DNA from 4 places in the Dickeya sp. CFBP 2040 genome. Region 4 is predicted to be linked to each of the others. Evidence: predicted binding sites of a transcription regulator. Region 4 holds the regulator's gene; each other region holds the start of a gene.

Region 1 (5,042 bases), on a different contig from region 4:
CCGGGAAAATGGCGGTACAGCAACAACGCCAGTGCCAGCCCCAGCAGCACCTGAAGCAACGAACTGCCGAACGAGAACAGCAGGGTATTTTTCAGGCTGGTGGTGAAGAACCAGTCGGCGAACAGCTGGCGGTAATTTTCCAGCCCTACCCAACTGCGGCTGGCAGCGGCGTAATCCACCTTGCTGAAGGAGTAAAGCAACATCTGGCCGATAGGATAGAGCGTCAGTAGTAGCAACAGCAAGGCGGCGGGCATCAGCAGCAGCCAGCGTTGCCAGCGGGAATCAAAATGCATGGGGTGTCCTTGAGTGGGCAGGCCGTAGCCCGCCCGACAACGGTGGTTTCTGTGCTGGTTACTTCAGTACCTGCGCAATCTTCTGATTGGCCTGCTGTAACGCCACTTGTGCCGGCATCTGATCCATCAACGCCAGTTGCAGGTAGTCGCCGAGGATGCTTTCCACTTCCTGCCAGTTGCGAATGCGCGGACGCGCCTTGCCCGCTTCCAGCGCCGCCAACTGTGCCGGATACCAGCGGTATTTCTGCACCACTTGCGCATCCTGATAGACGCTGCGACGGGTTGGCGGCAGTCCCAGTTCCAGCGCCAGCGCTTTCTGGTTTTCCGCGCTGGTGAGGTAGCTCAGAAACTGCTGTGCCAGTTCGCTATGCTGGCTGTTTTTGGCGATAGCCATCTGCCAGATACCCAGCATCGGCGACGGACCGGCGTTCTGCCCCGGTGCCGGTTGCAGCGTCATTTTGCCGACCACTTTGGATTTATCTGCGTCGTCCAGCGTCGAAGCCCAGGCTGGCCATACTTCGATCGCCATCGCCGCTTTACCTTGCTCCATCGCCTGACGGACATCGGCGGCGTTGTACACCTCAACCCCGGTCGGCGCGAAGGCTTTCAGCGCCTTGAGGGTATTGAGTGCCTGTAGTGCTTGCGCAGAGTCCAGCGAGGCTTTGCCATTGGTGACCACATTGCCGCCGTAGGCCCACAGCATCGGCATAAAGCCGGACACAATCGGGTTGCCCTTCATGCCGCGGAACACCACGCCGGAGACGCCTGGCTCCTGCTGTTGCAGGGTTTTGGCATCGCTTAATACGGCATCCCAGCTGGCGGGCGCTTTGAGCTGGTGTTTATCGAACAGGTCCTGGCGATAAGCGAACATCGCCACGTTGCCGACTACCGGCAGGCTGTACGCCGAGCCGCTGTTTTCCGGCACGCGCGAGACATTCAGTACCGCAGGAATGAAGTCGCTGCTTTGCAGGCTTTCCGGCAGTGGTTGCAGCCAGCCGTTACCGGCGAATTCCGGACTCCAGCTGTCGTCCATCAACATCAGGTCGTAGGATGAGGCGTTTTCCCGCAGGGAAATCACCAGTTTTTCATACAGGTTGGCGTAGGGCAGTTTCAGCAGTTCGATCTGCTTGCCAGGGTGCTGTTGCTGGAAACGGGCCAGCGTGCTGTCGAGTGCTTTGCCGTAAACGTCATCGCGTCCGGCGATGACCAGGTCGGCAGCCTGCGATGCCATGCTGCAGGCCAGACCGGCGGCGAGCAGCAGGCGGGAAAAGGAGTGTTTGCTGTGTGAACCAGTGGTGTTGCCAGATGTATTTTTGCCAAACATATTTTTGCCAAACATAGTGAGCGCCTTTTGTCAGGAGTGCATACGTTTGCACAGGCGTTATCTTTGGCGATGAGAATGACAGAAACATGAAAGCCGTATGAATAATCTGAGATGCGGTGATGAAAACGGGAAGCCGAAGCCCGGCTTCCCGGAAAACGGTCAGGCTTTTTTCGGCAGACGAGCGAAACTTACCATCAACTGGATGCCGTTAATCACGACCAGCATTGCAGTCACCATAAACACCCAGCGGTAACCCAGCGTGGCGGAAACGGTAGAGCCGAGCAGCGGCCCTACCACGTTGCCAAGATACATACAGGATTGGTTATAACCGAAAATGCGCCCGGTGACCTGCTGGCTGCTGTATTTCACCAGCAGCGCCTGTACGGCAGGCATCAGCGCGCCATCGGCGAACCCCAGCGCGAAGCGCAACAGACCGAGCTGGACCGAGCTTTGCACCGCCGACATCAGGAAAAACAGCAGTGCGCACAAAAACAGCGCCACGATCAACACCCGTTGAGAGCCAATGCGGTCCCCTAAGCGGCCAAGACGAGGGGCTGATAACAGCGCAGACACCCCCGGCACGGCGGCGATAACGCCGCTGATAAAGGCGATGTTATCCGTGCTGGGAGTGAGGTCACGGATAAACAGCGTCAGGATTGGGCTGATGGAACCGTTCGCCATCTGAATCATCATCGTGGTGAAGCACAGGCTGATAATCAGTAGCGGATAAGGCAGCGAGGCGAATACCGCCCGGCCACTGAGCTGTGTTTTTTTACTGACGGTAATCGCGTTTTCGCGGATGGCGAACAGCGTAATCAGAAAGCAGATAAACAGCATGGCGGAGGTAACGAAAAACACCATGCGCAGGCCGATGGTATCGGCCATGAAACCACCGAGTAATGGGCCAATCAGCACGCCTGCCACCTGCCCGGTGGATAGCGTGCCTAGCGCCCAGCCGCTGCGATTGCGCGGCACCTGCGAGGCAATCAGCGCCATGGCGTTAGGAATGTAACCGGAGGTCAGCCCCATCAGTGCACGCAGCATGAACAGTTGCCAGACATTGGTCGCCATGCCTTGTAGCCCCATGATCAGCGACATGCCGAGCGCAGCGCGCAGCAGCATCAGCTTGCGGCCTTTGCGATCAGCCAGACTGCCCCATATCGGCGCAACAATGGCTGAAACCAAAAATGCCGAACTGAACACCAGTCCTGACCATAAATTAAGGGCTGTGTGATCGCTGACGCCGAGATGTTCGATATAGAGCGGCAGGAACGGCAATATCTGACTCATGGCCATGCCGGTAAAAAAGCATCCCAGCCAGGCGGAGAAAAGGTTGAGTTTCCAGGTTTCCATAGGGCAGGTTTTACATCGTCAGTGAAAGGGTGGGGCGCCCCCCGCGGCAGTGCCGCACTGAATGACGCGGCATGACTAGTATGGCGGCTTTTGTCTTAGCCGGGAAATAATTTTATAGATCAAAGAATAATCCAAACCCGGTTATTCATATGCTTTTGGTTGCAACGACGCTGCACAGGATTAACCGGTTGACCAGGTTGCATTGCGGGGTAAATCGGGAAGGTCAGAGTATCATATGATGTTTTTGTGATTTGAATCACAAAAACATTGCGCTGACATTCAACAAAACGTACAATCTTTTACCAGAAAGTTCACAAATTCTCTCGTCAACCAAGGTGATCAACATGCGTAATTTACTGAAAAAACTTCTGGTCGCTTATATCAATGCCTATAAAGACATCCCGCTGGGTGGTATGCATTAATTGCTCTGAGCAGATCAGAATTAAACAGAAGGCCGCTATGACAGCGGCCTTCTTGTTTTCGTTGGGTATGAACATATTCATCTTATGTATATGCTCCTGGGTTATTGCGTTATGGTCGGACGCAGCGTTAACACGCGCGTTTTGCTACTCTCGCTTAAATGGCTAATAGATAGGCATGATGTTTGATATTATCAATCCCAACAACTACAACAGGCTATGCTTACAATGTCACCAGTTCTCAACGATAGCGGGAGTTTTGATATGGCGATTATTCCTATGTCATATAGCCCTGCCACTATGGCGCGGGAATACCGGAAAATTGGCGAAACGAGTGTAAACGGTCGAGCTGTGGATATTTATATTCACAATGATCAACACCATGCCGTTGCCATATATGGCGAACCCGATGACGTTGCTGGTGATTTACGGCATGTTGTGGTAGCAAAGATTGACCTGAAATCCCGTAACAGCGACGATGAAACCGAAACCATTCTGGCTGTCATCGGTTATTACGAGAATCTGCAGCCGATGAATGCGCATTCTGCGCAGGTTGAAGGCGTGATTGTCACCAAGCGCGAACGAAATGCCAATGTCGCCAGTGCTATGTATAAAGCACTCATTAATGACGGTATTGTGCTGGTAAGTGATAACCTTCAATTCCCTGGCGGGAAGGCATTGTGGGCGCGTATGGCACGTAAAGAGATTGGCATTGATGTGTTTGTGTTTGACTCAGAACGGCGTGCTTTCTGGCCGTATGATGGTGAACGTGTCCGATACGATGGACACAGTATCCCGGAGAGCGACATCTGGAGCCTTGCGCCGAATGAATCACGAAAAGGGGTCGTACTGGTGGCTGAACGCAAACGAGACAAATCAGCAGCCTGATGTAACTTCAACCTACGTAAACGTGCAATATTTACCTTGTGATAGTCTGAAGGCCGCTATGACAGCGGCCTTTTCATGTTTTTCGGTTTTGATTCACCTTGCTTTTACTTCATTTTGATGTGGTGAGCGGCTCAATGCCTGTGCAATCGCCTTACCCAGCGCCGCCGTGCTGCCGCTGCCGCCAAGGTCTCGTGTTAACGGTGCATTTTCCGGCCCTTGTTCCAGCACACGTTCAATTGCACTGAGTACCGCCGCGCTGGCGTCGTAATGACCCAGGTGTTCCAGCATCATCGCCCCGCACCAGATTTGACCGATAGGGTTGGCGATGCCTTTGCCGGCGATATCTGGCGCTGAGCCGTGTACCGGCTCAAACAGGCTGGGGAACGTGCGGTCCGGATTGATGTTGGCCGACGGCGCAATGCCGATGGTGCCGGTACAAGCTGGGCCAAGGTCGGACAAAATATCGCCGAACAGGTTGCTGGCGACCACCACGTCGAACCAGTCCGGGTGCAGCACGAAGTTGGCGGTAAGAATATCAATGTGGTATTTGTCCACCTTCAATTCCGGATAGTGGGTACCCATTTCGGCGACGCGGCTGTCCCAGTAAGGCATGGTGATGGCGATGCCGTTGGATTTTGTGGCTGAGGTCAGGTGTTTTTTCGGGCGTCGCATCGCCAGTTCATAGGCGAATTTGAGGATGCGATCGACGCCGACACGGGTCATCACCGTTTCCTGAATCACCACTTCGCGTTCGGTGCCGGCGAA
Region 2 (5,042 bases), on a different contig from region 4:
CTGGCAACAGCTGGCGGACGACACTCAGGCGCGAGCACTGGTGTTGTTGCAAAACAACAATCTGTTGCCGCTACGTAAAAATAGCCGAGTCTGGCTGCATGGTATCGATGCGAAAGCCGCGCAGGCAGCAGGATTTATCGTTGTGGATACGCCAGAGCAGGCAGATGTCGCGCTGGTTCGTACTCACACGCCGTACGAGCAGCCGCACAAAAACTTTTTCTTTGGCAGCCGTCATCATGAAGGGTCGCTGGCGTTTAGTAACGACAACCCGGACTATCAGGCCATTGTACGCGCCAGCGCACGGGTGCCAACGCTGGTCACTGTCTATATGGAACGGCCAGCCATCCTGTCGAATATCGTGGGCAAAACCAGTGCATTGATCGCCAACTTTGGCGTCAGCGATAGCGTATTACTGAACCGGCTGGTTTCAGGCGCGGCTTACACCGCGAAACTGCCCTTCGAACTGCCGTCGTCTATGCAGTCGGTGCTAAAACAGCAGCCTGACCTGCCGTATGACAGCAATAAACCACTGTTCCCATTCGGTTACGGCCTGCCTCACTGACCCGCCGTCGCCCCGATGGAACCGGGGCGACAACCTCACGGCAACAAGACAACAGAAAAACGCGTCCACGACCTCATTTTTGTGATTCATGGCACACTGACAATATTAGCGTTATCATCACTGCACGATTAATCAGGATATTCCTCCTATGCGCAATACCATCACACTGTGCTGGCAGTATTTACGCGCTTTCGCATTGATTTATCTGTGTCTGTTTGCCGGCAATGCGATATCCGCGTTACTTCCTATCACCATTCCCGGCAGCATTCTCGGTATGCTAATCCTGTTCGCCTTATTAGCGTCGCAGATTCTGCCTTCAAGCTGGGTCAAGCCCGGTTGCCGTTTGCTGATTCGCCATATGGCGCTGCTGTTCGTGCCTATTGGTGTCGGGGTGATGAACTATTTTGGGATACTGCGTGACCAGTTTGGCCCGATTGTCGTTTCCTGTCTTATCAGTACCTTTGTGGTGATGATCGTCGTCGGTTACACCACCCAGATAATGCACCGTGACCAACAGTTGCTCCGCCAAAACAGCGCAGACACGAAGGAAGAGAAATGATGCTGAGTTATCTGTGGTGGTCGCTACCGCTAACGCTGGTAGTGTTCTTTGGCGCCCGCAACGTGGCGATGACGCTAAAAATGCCGTTGCTGAACCCATTGCTGGTATCAATGCTGGTGATCATCCCGCTGCTGCTGGTGCTGGATATTCCCTACGACCATTATTTCAGCGGCAGTTCTATCCTTAACAGCCTGCTGCAACCGGCGGTGGTGGCGCTGGCATTTCCGCTGTACGAGCAGATGCATCAAATTCGCGCACGCTGGAAATCCATCATCAGCGTCTGCTTTATTGGTAGCCTCACCGCCATCATTTCCGGCACCGTCATCGCCCTGTGGCTGGGCGCTTCACGTGAAATCGCCGCGTCGGTGCTGCCAAAATCGGTGACCACGCCAATCGCCATGGCGGTCGCCAGCGCCATCGGAGGTATTCCTGCTATCAGCGCCATGTGTGTAATTTTTGTTGGTATTATCGGCGCAGTGCTGGGCCACGCCCTGTTCAACCGGCTGAAAATCCATGCCAAATCCGCCCGCGGGTTGGCAATGGGCACGGCCTCTCACGCACTGGGCACCGCCCGCTGTGCGGAAGTCGATTTTCAGGAAGGTGCCTTCAGTTCGCTGGCACTGGTTATCTGCGGCATCATCACGTCGTTGATCGCGCCGTTTCTGTTTCCGGTGATCGTGCGTCTGATGGGTGCATAGTCGTCAGATACCCTGATGTCATCCAGATAGCAGGCTGGCGCCTCGAAATGCCGCTCGGCCTGCTTCCCTACACATGATAAGAAAACATTAAGACTGCCACATGGACGAACATGCATTTTATACCTTTCTTGAAGATAAACATTTCATCAAGTTACAGGAGCTGCTCAAGACATCAGACGACATCCTTGATGTCATTACGTTAAAGGAAAATCAGCACTCTCATATGTTGGCGTGGTGCCTGAATCCGAATGAAGGCCACGGCCAGCGAGATGCGATAATTAAAGATTTTCTGACCGCTGCCTATTACGCCAGCACAGAACATAAATACGATAATAAAAAATTCTTCCACACCTGGACCCCCGGTTTAATTCATCAGACCAGTTTTGGTTCGCTCTTTGTCTGTCGGGAGTTCAGCATTGTCGATGTTCACGAGAGTCGCCGCCGTCTTGATCTGTTTTTGATCGACCCGCAAAATAAATTTATTGTCACGATAGAAAATAAAGCTGGCTCAACCCCAGACGTCACCCAGCTTGATGACTATCAGGCTGCGGTGAAAAACGCGCTGGCGCGCAACGGCTGCTTTCAAGGCTATAAATTTCTGTTCGTCGCCATAGACAAATGGTTTAATCCGTCAGCCGAAAACGCCGTTGTCAGCCAAGCCAATCGCTGGGCATTTATGAATTACCAGTGGCTGAATAAGGCAGCGTATCGTGCCCGCCTGCAATCTGAAAACCATCATGCCTCAGTGCAACTGCTGTTATCGTACTGCCAGAAACAGACCGATTGGCAGAGTCCGGTCGAGCAAAAAATCTCCGAGCTTTCCGCTACGCTGGCAATCCGCTATGCGCCGCTGGTGGAATACTTTTACCAACAGAGAAATTGCTCGCCTGTCCAATGGCGAGCAAGCAACTTTACCGGCATAAATGCCGAAATGCTGCTCTTTCTGCAGCAACATCGCCCGCTCTGCGACAAGTTGATCCAATCCCGCGGAATCGCTGGCGTACTGGTTAACATGAAGAAAGCCCTACCAGATTTGCAGAGGGATGACGGGTCGAACAATCTGCAAATCAGCCGTACCTGGTTCAATTTTGTCACCGACACCATGCTGGCAATCAGCGCGGAAACGTACTGGCCTCTCTACGTGAATATTTTCAGAGAAAAAAGCGAACACGTCAGTCATCGCTTCGGCCTGCGAGTATTCTATGCAGAAGCCTATTTGAACGAAGCTACCTCCTCTTCGCATTCCGCATTCACCGACTTGATCTATCAATACTTTCCCGCAGGACGAAAATCCAGGGCTTATGACTGGAAAACACTCAGTCATCAATGTGGACTGAGCGCAGCGGAGGTGGTTGAGCAGGCAAAAAGACTCGCACAAAAAATAGATGCGATCATTCAACAGAGAAATGATGAAACGACATGACTGGACGGCGGCGTATAACCGCTACCGTAATACCAGCAAGGCTTGTGCGGATAAACTTGAGATACATCTCGCATTTGTGATTTCTTTTTCATTTATTTCATTTTGAACGTGATAATAATCACAAATGATCGTTGTGTGCCCAAGCAGACTTGAGTTAACACGCTTTGAACCAGGAAAGAGAGACCACTATGCAAGCACGCTTTCATGACGCATTCACGCAACTGCCCTCAGCGCTGCAAACCGCACTGGCGCCAATACTGGTGCGTGACGATTTCGCCGCCATGTTAACCGCTGACGAAGTAAGCCAGATTTGTGCCCAGTGCCGGCTCGACGCCGATGCATTGGCTTTTGCCTTGCTGCCGCTGGCTGCCGCTTGTGCACTCACGCCGGTGTCTGGTTTTCACGTTGGCGCGATAGCACAAGGCACCAGCGGTGCCTTTTACTGGGGCGCAAATATGGAGTTTGACGGCCTGCCGCTGCAACAGACTGTCCACGCCGAGCAAAGCGCAATCTGTCATGCCTGGCTGCGTGACGAACCTGCGCTGCGAGCGGTGACGGTAAACTACACGCCCTGTGGTCACTGTCGTCAATTCATGAACGAACTCAATAGCGCGGCTGAACTGCGTATCTGCCTGCCGGGGCGCTCACCCGCTCTGCTCGGCCACTACCTGCCGGATGCGTTTGGCCCGCGCGATCTGGCAATCAACACTCTGCTAATGGATAACATGGATAATGGATTAACGCTGACGACAGAAGACACGCTGCTGCAACTGGCGCTGGCAGCGGCAAACCGCAGCCACGCCCCCTATAGCAAGGCGTTCAGCGGCATCGCGCTGGAAACCCGGCAAGGCCGCCGCTACACCGGGCGTTATGCGGAAAACGCCGCATTTAACCCCAGTTTACCGCCCATGCAGGCAGCGTTAAATCTGGTCAATCTGGCTGGCGAGAGATTCGCCGACATTCAGCGCGCTGTTCTGGTGGAATCCAGCCACGCGACGCTGAGTCAATGGAGTCAGACTCAGCCGTTGTTGGCTTCCCTTGGCTGTGCCGACTTACAGCGCGAACTGGCGCACTAGCGTCTGACCTGCGCCGCCATTAGCATGGCGGCGTGCCCAATACCGTGACCGACAATTCACGCCACGTGAATAAAAAGGACAGAAAATTACCGTTTTTTTTCGCTGAATAAGCGGTAATATGTGATTTCCTCCGCATATTTTTTATATGCAAGCCATCTGTAATTATTTTAACTAACAATCCCTGTACATATTTTCTGGTTACTTTAAGATCAATGCAATCTATCGCTTCTCGCTGGTTCTACGAACCTATCTCCGTTACCCAAAGAGTCGAAAGTCATGGAATTGGAATACGAAAGTAAACGCCCTCTCTATATCCCTTATGCCGGTCCTATCCTGCTCGAATTTCCCCTGCTGAATAAAGGCAGCGCCTTTACCGAGGAAGAACGTGGTCAGTTCAACCTGCACGGCCTGCTACCCGAAGCGGTGGAAACCATTGAAGAACAGGCAGAACGTGCCTGGCGGCAGTATCAGGCATTCAAGAACGACATAGAAAAACATGTGTACCTGCGTAATATTCAGGACACCAACGAAACCCTGTTTTATCGCCTGCTGGACAACCACCTGAGCGAAATGATGCCAATCATTTATACGCCGACGGTAGGTGCTGCCTGTGAACACTTCTCCGATATTTACCGCCGTGCCCGCGGCTTGTTTATCTCCTACCCCAACCGTGAGCATATCGACGATATGCTGCAAAACGCCACTAAACAAAATGTAAAAGTTA
Region 3 (5,042 bases), on a different contig from region 4:
TTTTGCTAATTATTTTTATCTTTACAAAATAATACATATTTCACTTTTTTAAAAAATGGTTTAGCTGCACTCGTACTATCTCATCTGAGACGCTATGAAATTAAAAATCCACGCAACTGCGTGGATTTTCTGAGCTTATTGCTTATCATGAGATTCCGTGAAGCCTCATGAGACAACAGATTTTATTTTTAGACGTTAAACAGGAAGTTCATAATATCGCCATCTTTAACGATATATTCTTTCCCTTCTGAACGCATTTTTCCGGCTTCTTTGGCACCTTGTTCACCTTTGTAAGTGATGAAGTCATCAAAAGCGATGGTCTGGGCGCGGATAAAACCTTTTTCGAAGTCGGTGTGAATTTTACCAGCGGCTTGCGGGGCGGTAGCACCGACCGGGATGGTCCAGGCACGGACTTCTTTCACACCGGCAGTGAAGTAGGTCTGCAGGTTCAGCAGTTTATAGCCTGCACGAATTACGCGGTTCAACCCCGGTTCTTTCAGACCCAACTCAGCCATGAATTCGTCGCGCTCGGCGTCGTCCAGCTCGGCGATGTCCGATTCAACGGCGGCACACACGGCGACCACCACGGAACCTTCTTTATCCGCAATTTCACGCACCTGATCCAGATAAGGGTTGTTTTCAAAGCCATCTTCATTGACGTTGGCGATGTACATGGTCGGTTTCAGCGTCAGGAAGCTGAGATAACGGATAGCGGCTTTTTCTTCCGTGCTCAGGTCCAGTGAACGCAACATGCCGGCGTTTTCCAACTGTGGCAGGCATTTCTCCAGTGCCGCCAGTTCGATTTTCGCGTCTTTATCGCCGCCTTTGGCTTTCTTCTGCACTCGCTGAATGGCGCGTTCGCAGGTTTCCAGATCCGCCAACGCCAGTTCGGTGTTGATGACGTCGATATCTTCCGCCGGATTCACTTTACCAGCAACATGGATGATATTTTCATTTTCAAAGCAACGTACCACGTGGCCGATGGCTTCGGTTTCACGGATGTTGGTCAGGAACTGGTTGCCCAAACCTTCGCCTTTGGACGCACCTTTTACCAGACCGGCGATATCCACAAATTCCATGGTGGTGGGGACGGTACGCTGTGGTTTGACGATCTCGGCCAACTGGTCGAGACGTGGGTCCGGCATCGGCACGACGCCGGTGTTGGGTTCGATAGTACAAAACGGAAAGTTGGCCGCTTCGATACCGGCTTTGGTCAGCGCGTTGAACAGAGTGGATTTACCCACGTTAGGCAGCCCAACGATACCGCATTTGAATCCCATGTTTATGTCACCTTAAAAATCACTAATTATCAGGCTTTAGATTGGAAAAAGCCTGTCAGAATGGAAAAAGTCAGTCTTAATGCCAATTATACACATAATGCGGCATGAACTCGATCCGCCCGATCACTCACTATGACGCTTTGAAGGCGTGCAGGCGGTTCATAGCTTTGATCATGTCTTCCTTCATCAGGATATCGGTACAGCGCAATGATTCATCAATGGCTTGGTCGATCAGCGCCTGTTCGCTGGTGGGCGGCTTGCCCAGCACAAATCCCACCACTTTGTTTTTATCGCCCGGATGGCCGATGCCGATGCGCAAACGGTGAAAATTGGGGTTGTTACCGAGTTTGCTGACGATATCCTTCAGCCCATTGTGGCCGCCGTGACCGCCGCCGAGCTTCAGTTTGGCAACGCCGGGCAGCAGGTCCAGTTCGTCATGCGCTACCAGAATTTCATCTGGCTGGATGCGGTAGAAGGTCGCCATCGCTGCTACCGCTTTGCCGCTCAGATTCATAAACGTGGTGGGTACCAGCAGGCGCACATCTTTACCTGCCAGCGTCAGGCGTGCGGTATAGCCAAAAAATTTGCTCTCTTCTTTCAGCGGCTGCCGATAAGCTTCCGCCAGGCGGTCAACGTACCAGGCACCGGCGTTATGGCGGGTAGCGGCGTACTCGGCGCCGGGGTTCGCCAGACCTACAATCAGTTTGATACCACTCATAATTTGATACGACTCACGCGATACATTTCCGGGGGTGAGGTGCTGAAGACAACGCAACCCGTCAGGATAATTGACAAAGTCGCTAGTGTAACGCAGGGCCAGTTGATCACCAACATGTGATCCTGCCCGCAATCCAATGGTACGGAGGCTGTTTATACTATTAATAGATCAGGAAATATGCAGCTATATTCTGATTATTTCCACTGGATATTTCTGGAGGTGAAATATGAAACGTAGAAATGCTGTGATGGTGGGCAACGCATTTATGGGATTAGGTCTGTTGCTTATGATTTCCGGAATAGCGTATTCGATTGCTAATCAGCTGCCTGAATTACATTTGCCGGGTTCGCTCTATTTCGTGGAACTGCTGGCTATTTTTGCCGGTGCTATTTTGTGGCTGGCAGGCGCACGTATTAGCGGACGGGAAACTGTGACGGACCGTTATTGGTGGCTTAAACACTTTGATAAGCGTTGTCGCCGCGAACGGCATCCTTGAGTAATGGTGATATCAAGCCAGCACCAGCCGGTGACATCTCGGCAATGCGTTTTATTCATTGATAGGTTTATTTTGCTAACCTGTAGTGGTTGGAAACGGAAATAAATAATACGCGTTGTAATATTCCGGTTTCATTAAAAACGCCATCGAATAATGATTATCCGATGGCGTAATAGCACGGCTGAAATATCGATTAGTGCTCGAACATCGCAGAAATAGATTCTTCGTTGCTGATACGGCGGATAGCTTCTGCCAGCATACCTGATAAGGTCAGCGTGCGTACATTTGGCAGTGCCTTGATATTTTCCGACAGCGGAATGGTATCGCAGACAATCACTTCATCAATGACAGAGTTCTTGATGTTATCGCACGCGTTGCCGGAGAAAATCGGATGAGTGGCGTAAGCGAAAACACGTTTAGCGCCGCGCTCTTTCAGCGCTTCCGCCGCTTTGCACAGTGTGCCGCCGGTGTCGATCATGTCATCGACCAGTACGCAGTCACGGCCAGCAACGTCACCAATGATGTGCATCACCTGAGAGACATTGGCGCGTGGGCGACGTTTGTCGATGATGGCCATGTCAGTGTCGTTGAGCAATTTGGCGATAGCACGTGCACGAACCACGCCGCCGATATCCGGAGAAACCACAATTGGGTTGTCCAGGTTCTGCTGCAGCATGTCTTCCAGTAAGATTGGGCTGCCGAACACGTTGTCTACCGGCACATCAAAGAACCCCTGAATCTGCTCGGCATGAAGATCCACCGTCAGTACACGGTCAACACCGACGCTGGAAAGAAAATCAGCTACAACTTTGGCGGTAATCGGCACGCGCGCGGAGCGCACACGGCGATCCTGACGGGCATAACCGAAATAAGGGATGACTGCGGTAATACGTCCTGCGGAAGCGCGGCGCAGGGCATCAACCATAACGACCAGTTCCATCAGGTTGTCGTTGGTGGGAGCACAGGTCGATTGGATGATGAAAATATCACCACCGCGTACATTTTCGTTGATTTGTACGCTGACTTCGCCGTCGCTAAAACGACCAACAGCAGCGTCGCCCAGACTGGTGTACAAACGGTTGGCAATACGTTGTGCTAGTTCCGGCGTGGCGTTACCAGCAAAAAGCTTCATATCAGGCACGAGAAGAACCTCAAGCTTGCGTCCAGAGAAATATTCCGCCTGCGGAAGGCCGTGTGTCGTACCGCAAGCAGGATATACATACGGGTGTATGGAAAAGATCGTTAGAGCACCACGGTCGGCGGTGGTGTTTTAGCAACCCTTGAATTGCCCGGAAATCCGCTGTTGCAACGGAGAAACGTTCACTCCACGTGCAACAAAGCCATTTAATCCTTCCGGGGCCCGGTCTAGCACCTGACGAGCGGCAGACTCGGTGTCGAATTCAGCAAACACGCAAGCGCCCGTGCCAGTCAGGCGTGACGGTGCGTATTCTAGCAGCCATAAAAGTCGCTCTTCAACCTCACGAAAACGTTTTCTTGCAACGGCTTCACAATCGTTGCTGAAAGTTTGTGTCAGTAATTGCGATAGTGGTCGCACTGGCGTATTTCGTGTCAAATCCGGATCGGCAAAGATGAGTGGGGTTGGAATGCTGACGCCGGGGTGGACCACCAGATACCATTTTTCCGGCGGTGAGACGGGGGTAAGCTGCTCTCCCACGCCTTCGGCGAACGCGGCATGTCCATGCACAAATACCGGGACATCCGCCCCCAGTTTCAGGCCCAGCGCGGCCAGTGTATCGACCGGTATCCGGCTGTGCCACAACTGATTGAGCGCCACCAATACGGTAGCTGCGTTAGATGAGCCGCCGCCCAGACCGCCGCCCATCGGCAGGCGTTTATCAACGGCGATGTCAGCGCCGGCAAACGGCAGGCCGGCGTGCTGGCACCAGTCCTGCAACAGTCGTGCGGCGCGGATCACCAGATTCTGTTCATCGGGGACGCCAGGCAGCGGCGTCAGCAGCACGATTTGTTTATCCTGGCGCGGCGTGATGGTCAGGGTGTCGCCGTAATCCAGAAACTGAAACAACGTTTGCAGATTATGATAACCGTCAGCCCGACGGCCAGTGATGTACAAAAACAGATTCAGTTTGGCCGGGGAGGGCCAGTCGTTGCAGGTGATCGACATGATTTATTGCGTTGTCCAGTTGTCCATTTTCAGTTTGATGCGCTGTTCGCCCTGAGTCAGCTCCAGACTTTGCGGCAACGGCAGCAGGTCATTGGTATAGGACTGATAGGTGACGCTCCAGTGCTGGTCGCCTTGCTGATAGTTCACGTTGCGCAGTCGGGCGTGTTCATCCAGTGTGAAATCTTGTGCGTTGCCCGGCAGGCCGAGCATCCACTGACGCAGGTTATCAAGCGGAATCGCCATGCCGGTTAACTGCTGAACCATGTATTGCGCATCTTTACCCACATAACGCTTACCCTGGCCGTCGGTAATTTGAACGCTGTTCGCGCTGGCCTGTAGTTCCAGTTCGGTACTGCCTAGTGGGCTGGTCAGCAGCAGACGGTAACGCTGCGGCGAAAATTGCTG
Region 4 (5,042 bases):
GATAGTCAACCTGGAGTGGATTCAGAAGCTGGTGCGTGATATCAACGAACGCGGCCACTCCCGCGAAGCGGTCATGGATTCCGTTGTGCGGTCGATGGAAGATTACATCACCCATATCACCCCACAGTTTTCTCGTACCCACATCAACTTCCAGCGCGTGCCAACGGTAGATACCTCTAACCCGTTTGCCGCCAAAGCCATTCCGTCGATGGACGAAAGTTTTGTGGTGATCCACTTTCAGGGCCTGGACCATATTGACTACCCCTACCTGCTGGCGATGTTGCAGGGCTCGTTCATTTCTCACATCAATACGCTGGTGGTGCCGGGCGGTAAAATGGGGCTGGCGATGGAGCTTATCATGACGCCACTGGTGCAGCGGCTAATGGAAGGCAATCACATTGATTAAGCGATGCGACGGATTAAGCGGTGCGGCGGTTAAGTGAAAGACTCGCCGCCGCGTGCCGGCCCGTTAATCAAGCGCGATCACTTCATGACTGTGGGTTACCTTAACCGCTTTTTCCAACATCAGCGCCACAGAGCAGTATTTTTCAGCCGACAACGACACCGCACGTTCGACAACCTTATCGTTCAATCCTTTGCCGGTAACGATAAAGTGCAGATTGATGGCAGTGAACAGGCGCGGCGCTTCTTCACGACGTTCCGAGGTCAGGCGAACCTCGCAGTCTGCCACATCATGACGACCTTTTTGCAGAATAGACACCACATCAATGGCGCTACATCCACCTGCTGCCATCAGCACCATTTCCATCGGACTGGGCGCTTTATCACCAGCGTTGCCATCCATCAGCAGTTGATGCCCGGAAGCGGACTCGCCAAGAAACGTTAACCCTTCAACCCATTTCACCCGAGCCTGCATAATTTTGTCCTCAATCAATTATTTTTGAAATTTTACACCGCTTATGTATAAAAAAGCCTGATAATCAGAGCTTAATCATGCTGAAGCGAGACAACACGAGACACTACTCTCAACCTGTGTTACAAACAAAAGCGTAAGCCGATGTGTATTGCGTCTCTGCCTGACCTGCCACCGGCTTGCTGGCGTCATCTGATAGACAGCCTCAGTATATTTCCTGACGTCATTCCGCCAGGACGGAATTGAATTATAACTATGTTATCACGCCGTACAGGGAACTCTGAGCCCTGTGATTTGCGCAGTGAATTAACAACAGAGGATAACAGCGAATGGTTCTCGGCAAACCGCAAACAGACCCGACTCTCGAATGGTTCCTTTCTCATTGCCACATTCACAAGTACCCATCGAAGAGCACCCTGATTCATCAGGGTGAAAAAGCAGAGACGCTTTACTACATCGTGAAAGGCTCGGTTGCCGTGCTGATCAAGGATGAAGAAGGCAAGGAAATGATTCTGTCTTATCTGAATCAAGGCGATTTTATTGGAGAACTTGGCTTATTCGAAGACGGACAGGAACGCAGTGCGTGGGTTCGGGCAAAAACAGCCTGCGAAGTCGCTGAGATTTCTTATAAAAAATTCCGCCAGCTCATTCAGGTCAACCCGGATATTCTGATGCGGTTGTCCTCGCAGATGGCGCGGCGCTTGCAGGTGACTTCGCAGAAAGTCGGCAATCTGGCGTTCCTCGACGTAACCGGTCGTATCGCACAAACTCTGCTCAATTTGGCTAAACAGCCGGACGCCATGACTCACCCGGATGGTATGCAGATCAAGATCACCCGTCAGGAAATCGGCCAAATTGTTGGCTGTTCCCGCGAAACGGTGGGTCGTATCCTGAAGATGCTGGAAGATCAGAACTTGATCTCCGCACACGGTAAAACCATCGTCGTGTACGGCACTCGCTGATTTATCATCAGTTGGATTGTTGGATTGAAAAGAGCGTGCCATGGCACGCTCTTTTCGTTTCAGTCGGTTCAGTCGTTTCAGTCGAAGGCAACAGCGATTACGCGCCCTTCACCACCTGCGCTACCGCTTTTGCAAACAGCGCCATTCCCTGATCGATCTCTTCCGGGGTAATCACCAGCGACGGCACAAAACGGATGACGTCCGGCCCCGCCACCAGAATCATCAACCCCAGTTCCGCCGATGCCGCCAGGAAGTCACGGGCGCGGCCATGCCAGACCGGTTTCAGTTGTGCGCCCAGTAACAGCCCCATGCCGCGGATTTCATCGAAAATATCGTACTGTGTGTTGATCTGCTCCAGCGCGGACACAAAGCGCGCGTGGCGATCCATCACGCCGGACAGCACTTCCGGCGTATTGATCACATCCAGCGCCGCTTCCGCCACCGCACAGGCCAGCGGATTGCCACCGTAAGTCGTGCCATGCGTACCGACCGCCATCACTGATGCAATCTCTTCCGTGGTCAGCATCGCGCTAATCGGGAAACCGCCGCCCAGCGCTTTAGCGGTGGTCAAAATGTCTGGCGTGATGCCGTAATGCATATAAGAGAACAGTTTACCGCTGCGGCCCATACCACACTGCACTTCATCAAACACCAGCAGCGCCTGATACTGGTCGCACAGTTCGCGCACACCGTTGAGGAAAGCTGGCGTAGCTGGCGTGATGCCGCCTTCGCCCTGAATCGGCTCCAGCACCACTGCGCAGGTGTGATCGTCCATCACCGCTTTTACCGCATCCAGATCGTTGAACGGCACATGCACGATATCCGCCGGTTTCGGGCCGAAGCCATCGGCGTATTTCGGCTGACCGCCGACAGATACGGTAAACAGCGTACGGCCATGAAACGATTGGTAAAACGAAATGATTTTGGTTTTGTACGGGCTATGGCGGGTAATGGCGTAATGCCGTGCCAGTTTGAACGCCGCTTCATTAGCTTCCGCGCCGGAGTTGGCGAAAAATACGCGGTCGGCAAAGGTGGCATTGATCAGTTTGGTAGCCAGACGCAGCGCTGGCTCGTTGGTGAATACGTTGCTGGTGTGCCACAGGGTTTCACCCTGTTCTTTCAACGCCGCCACCAGTGCCGGATGGCAATGCCCCAGCGCCGTTACCGCGATGCCGCCGGAAAAATCGATATATTCTTTGCCCTGCTGATCCCAGACACGGCTCCCTTTGCCTTTTACCGGCACAAACTGCGCGGGTGCATAAACCGGAAGAATTACCTTATCGTAAGTATCCCGTGTTACTGCTGCTTTCTCTGTCGCCATTTGCTGCCCCGTTGTCATATCCCGTAGTGTGGAGTGAAGATCTTAAGTGAAAATATAATCAATAAATATGCATAAAAAATCAAAAATAGGCAATCGTTAATCTGATATGCCCAGATTTGAGTCCGCTATCTGATTATAAATAAAGGAAATTTTTCAGCAGTTGATGCCCCTGCTGGCTGAGAATGCTCTCCGGGTGGAACTGTACGCCTTCCAGCGGCAATGTGCGATGACGCACCCCCATTATCTCATCGACCACCTCGTCGGTTCCGGTCCAGGCGGTCACCTCAAAACAATCGGGTAGCGTATTCTTTTCCAGAATCAGCGAGTGATAGCGGGTGACGGTCAGCGGGTCTGCCAGCCCGGCGAACACACCGCAACCGGTATGCCGCACCGGCGAGGTTTTGCCGTGCATCACCTGACGGGCGCGCACCACCCGTGCGCCAAACGCCTGCCCCAACGCCTGATGTCCCAGACACACGCCCAGAATCGGCAGTTGACCGGCAAAATGGCGGATGGCCGCCAGCGAAATCCCGGCGTCGTCCGGCGTACAAGGGCCGGGGGAAATCACCAGCCGCTGCGGCGATAACCGCTCGATGTCCGCCAGCGTCAGCGTATCATTACGCCTGACCAGCACCTTCGCCCCCAACTCACAAAAATACTGGTACAGGTTGTAGGTAAAGGAGTCATAGTTATCGATAATCAGCAGCATGTCTTTATCTATCAGCAGATGAATTGACGTTATGATCGTCGCCAACATCAAGTCTAATGGCGCATGATGTCGCGTGAATACTGACGCTGAGTCTGAAGAGTTGGGAGGCGGTTGTCCAGACACGAGGCTGAAACAACCGGAACAGAAAGTAAATAAATGACGCGGTATCAGTAACAGAAAACTCGATCATAGCGTACCGATGATGAACGGCATGACGTTGCTGACGTCAACGGTGTAACGATACAAATTGGCGTGCAGCAGTGCGAGGTGTTCTTTCGGATTGAAGAACTCCAGCACCAGGTCCCAGCAATCGGATTCCGGATAGCTTACCGGGCTGAGTGTCGCGCTAATCTTGTTCAGGAATAATCCTTCAGCAAAAGATTTTCTAAACAATCATCTCCCTTTTCGGTTACCGACCCGCACCGACCAAAATCGGCTCAACACCATTAAAAAATGCAAATCCATATTTTGAAACGTAGTTCCAATTATTGCACTATCCAATTTACACACAAATATTACGTTTACCCACCAATAAACATTAATTTTATTTATTAAAAAATATCTATCATCCACCACTACGGAGACAGGGAATTATGCTGCGCCTCAGTGAACACTGAGCCGTCAGATCATGGCAGAGGGAGGAGATATAGCTTATAACATAAACAAAACAATAACATCCATACAGATATGGTCGCTACCGAACGGACCACCTGTCCGATCTTTTTTAGTTCGGACTAAATAACCCGACGATCAATTCAATATGGCATGGCATTTCACATTAATCGAATAATTAATTTTTTTAATTTCCAAAAGCTATAAGCAACAGGTCGGAACTCAGACCACAAAAAGTGATTCCTGTCAAAATACGAGAAAACATAACCGATACTAATAATGAAATACCATTTCAACTATTGAAATGTCCAATTTTTGAGCTAAAACTGAGCGCAGGTTGATTCATGCTATTCGGTTTTACTTATCCATCCTTTGAATAATTCGTGTGACTGAAAGGCCGTTATGCCCCGTCAACATGAAACAGATGGGTATATCCCTATCGCATCAACCATAAGTAAGGGCATGTGGAACGATAAATGCCCATTTCACATTTTTTCAAAAAACAGGAACACGACTCATGAAATCATTCATTACTCCGATTGCCGCCGGTCTGCTGCTGGCCTT

The links. Region 4 encodes CRP, which controls carbon source genes, mostly activating them, when cyclic AMP is high. Its sites were predicted from a motif close to ATGTGANNNNNNTCACAT; they were not measured.
Region 1: the regulator CRP is predicted to act here: its motif matches at 3,215-3,232, upstream of azuC (stress response protein AzuC).
Region 2: the regulator CRP is predicted to act here: its motif matches at 3,299-3,316, upstream of cdd (cytidine deaminase).
Region 3: the regulator CRP is predicted to act here: its motif matches at 2,113-2,130, upstream of pth (aminoacyl-tRNA hydrolase).

The regions. Positions count from the first base shown of each region.
Region 1 covers NZ_JAAVXH010000056.1:63,639-68,680, reverse strand. The annotation lists gene Dpoa2040_RS07610 (carbohydrate ABC transporter permease) at 1-293, opposite strand, end outside; gene Dpoa2040_RS07605 (ABC transporter substrate-binding protein) at 352-1,632, opposite strand; gene Dpoa2040_RS07600 (multidrug efflux MFS transporter) at 1,777-2,970, opposite strand; gene azuC (stress response protein AzuC) at 3,315-3,392, shown strand; gene Dpoa2040_RS07590 (hypothetical protein) at 3,654-4,277, shown strand; gene Dpoa2040_RS07585 (tartrate dehydrogenase) at 4,371-5,042, opposite strand, start outside.
Region 2 covers NZ_JAAVXH010000020.1:72,375-77,416, forward strand. The annotation lists gene Dpoa2040_RS02505 (glycoside hydrolase family 3 protein) at 1-562, shown strand, start outside; gene Dpoa2040_RS02510 (CidA/LrgA family protein) at 711-1,121, shown strand; gene Dpoa2040_RS02515 (CidB/LrgB family autolysis modulator) at 1,121-1,819, shown strand; gene Dpoa2040_RS02520 (PD-(D/E)XK nuclease family protein) at 1,920-3,242, shown strand; gene cdd (cytidine deaminase) at 3,431-4,318, shown strand; gene Dpoa2040_RS02530 (NAD-dependent malic enzyme) at 4,595-5,042, shown strand, end outside.
Region 3 covers NZ_JAAVXH010000042.1:52,127-57,168, reverse strand. The annotation lists gene ychF (redox-regulated ATPase YchF) at 189-1,280, opposite strand; gene pth (aminoacyl-tRNA hydrolase) at 1,411-1,998, opposite strand; gene ychH (stress-induced protein YchH) at 2,225-2,494, shown strand; gene prs (ribose-phosphate diphosphokinase) at 2,688-3,635, opposite strand; gene ispE (4-(cytidine 5'-diphospho)-2-C-methyl-D-erythritol kinase) at 3,765-4,637, opposite strand; gene lolB (lipoprotein insertase outer membrane protein LolB) at 4,641-5,042, opposite strand, start outside.
Region 4 covers NZ_JAAVXH010000096.1:22,368-27,409, forward strand. The annotation lists gene Dpoa2040_RS14685 (phosphoribulokinase) at 1-406, shown strand, start outside; gene Dpoa2040_RS14690 (OsmC family protein) at 470-877, opposite strand; gene crp (cAMP-activated global transcriptional regulator CRP) at 1,204-1,836, shown strand; gene Dpoa2040_RS14700 (aspartate aminotransferase family protein) at 1,934-3,157, opposite strand; gene Dpoa2040_RS14705 (aminodeoxychorismate synthase component II) at 3,291-3,866, opposite strand; partial or broken gene Dpoa2040_RS14710 (peptidase S8) at 4,053-4,259, opposite strand; gene pelB (pectate lyase PelB) at 4,996-5,042, shown strand, end outside.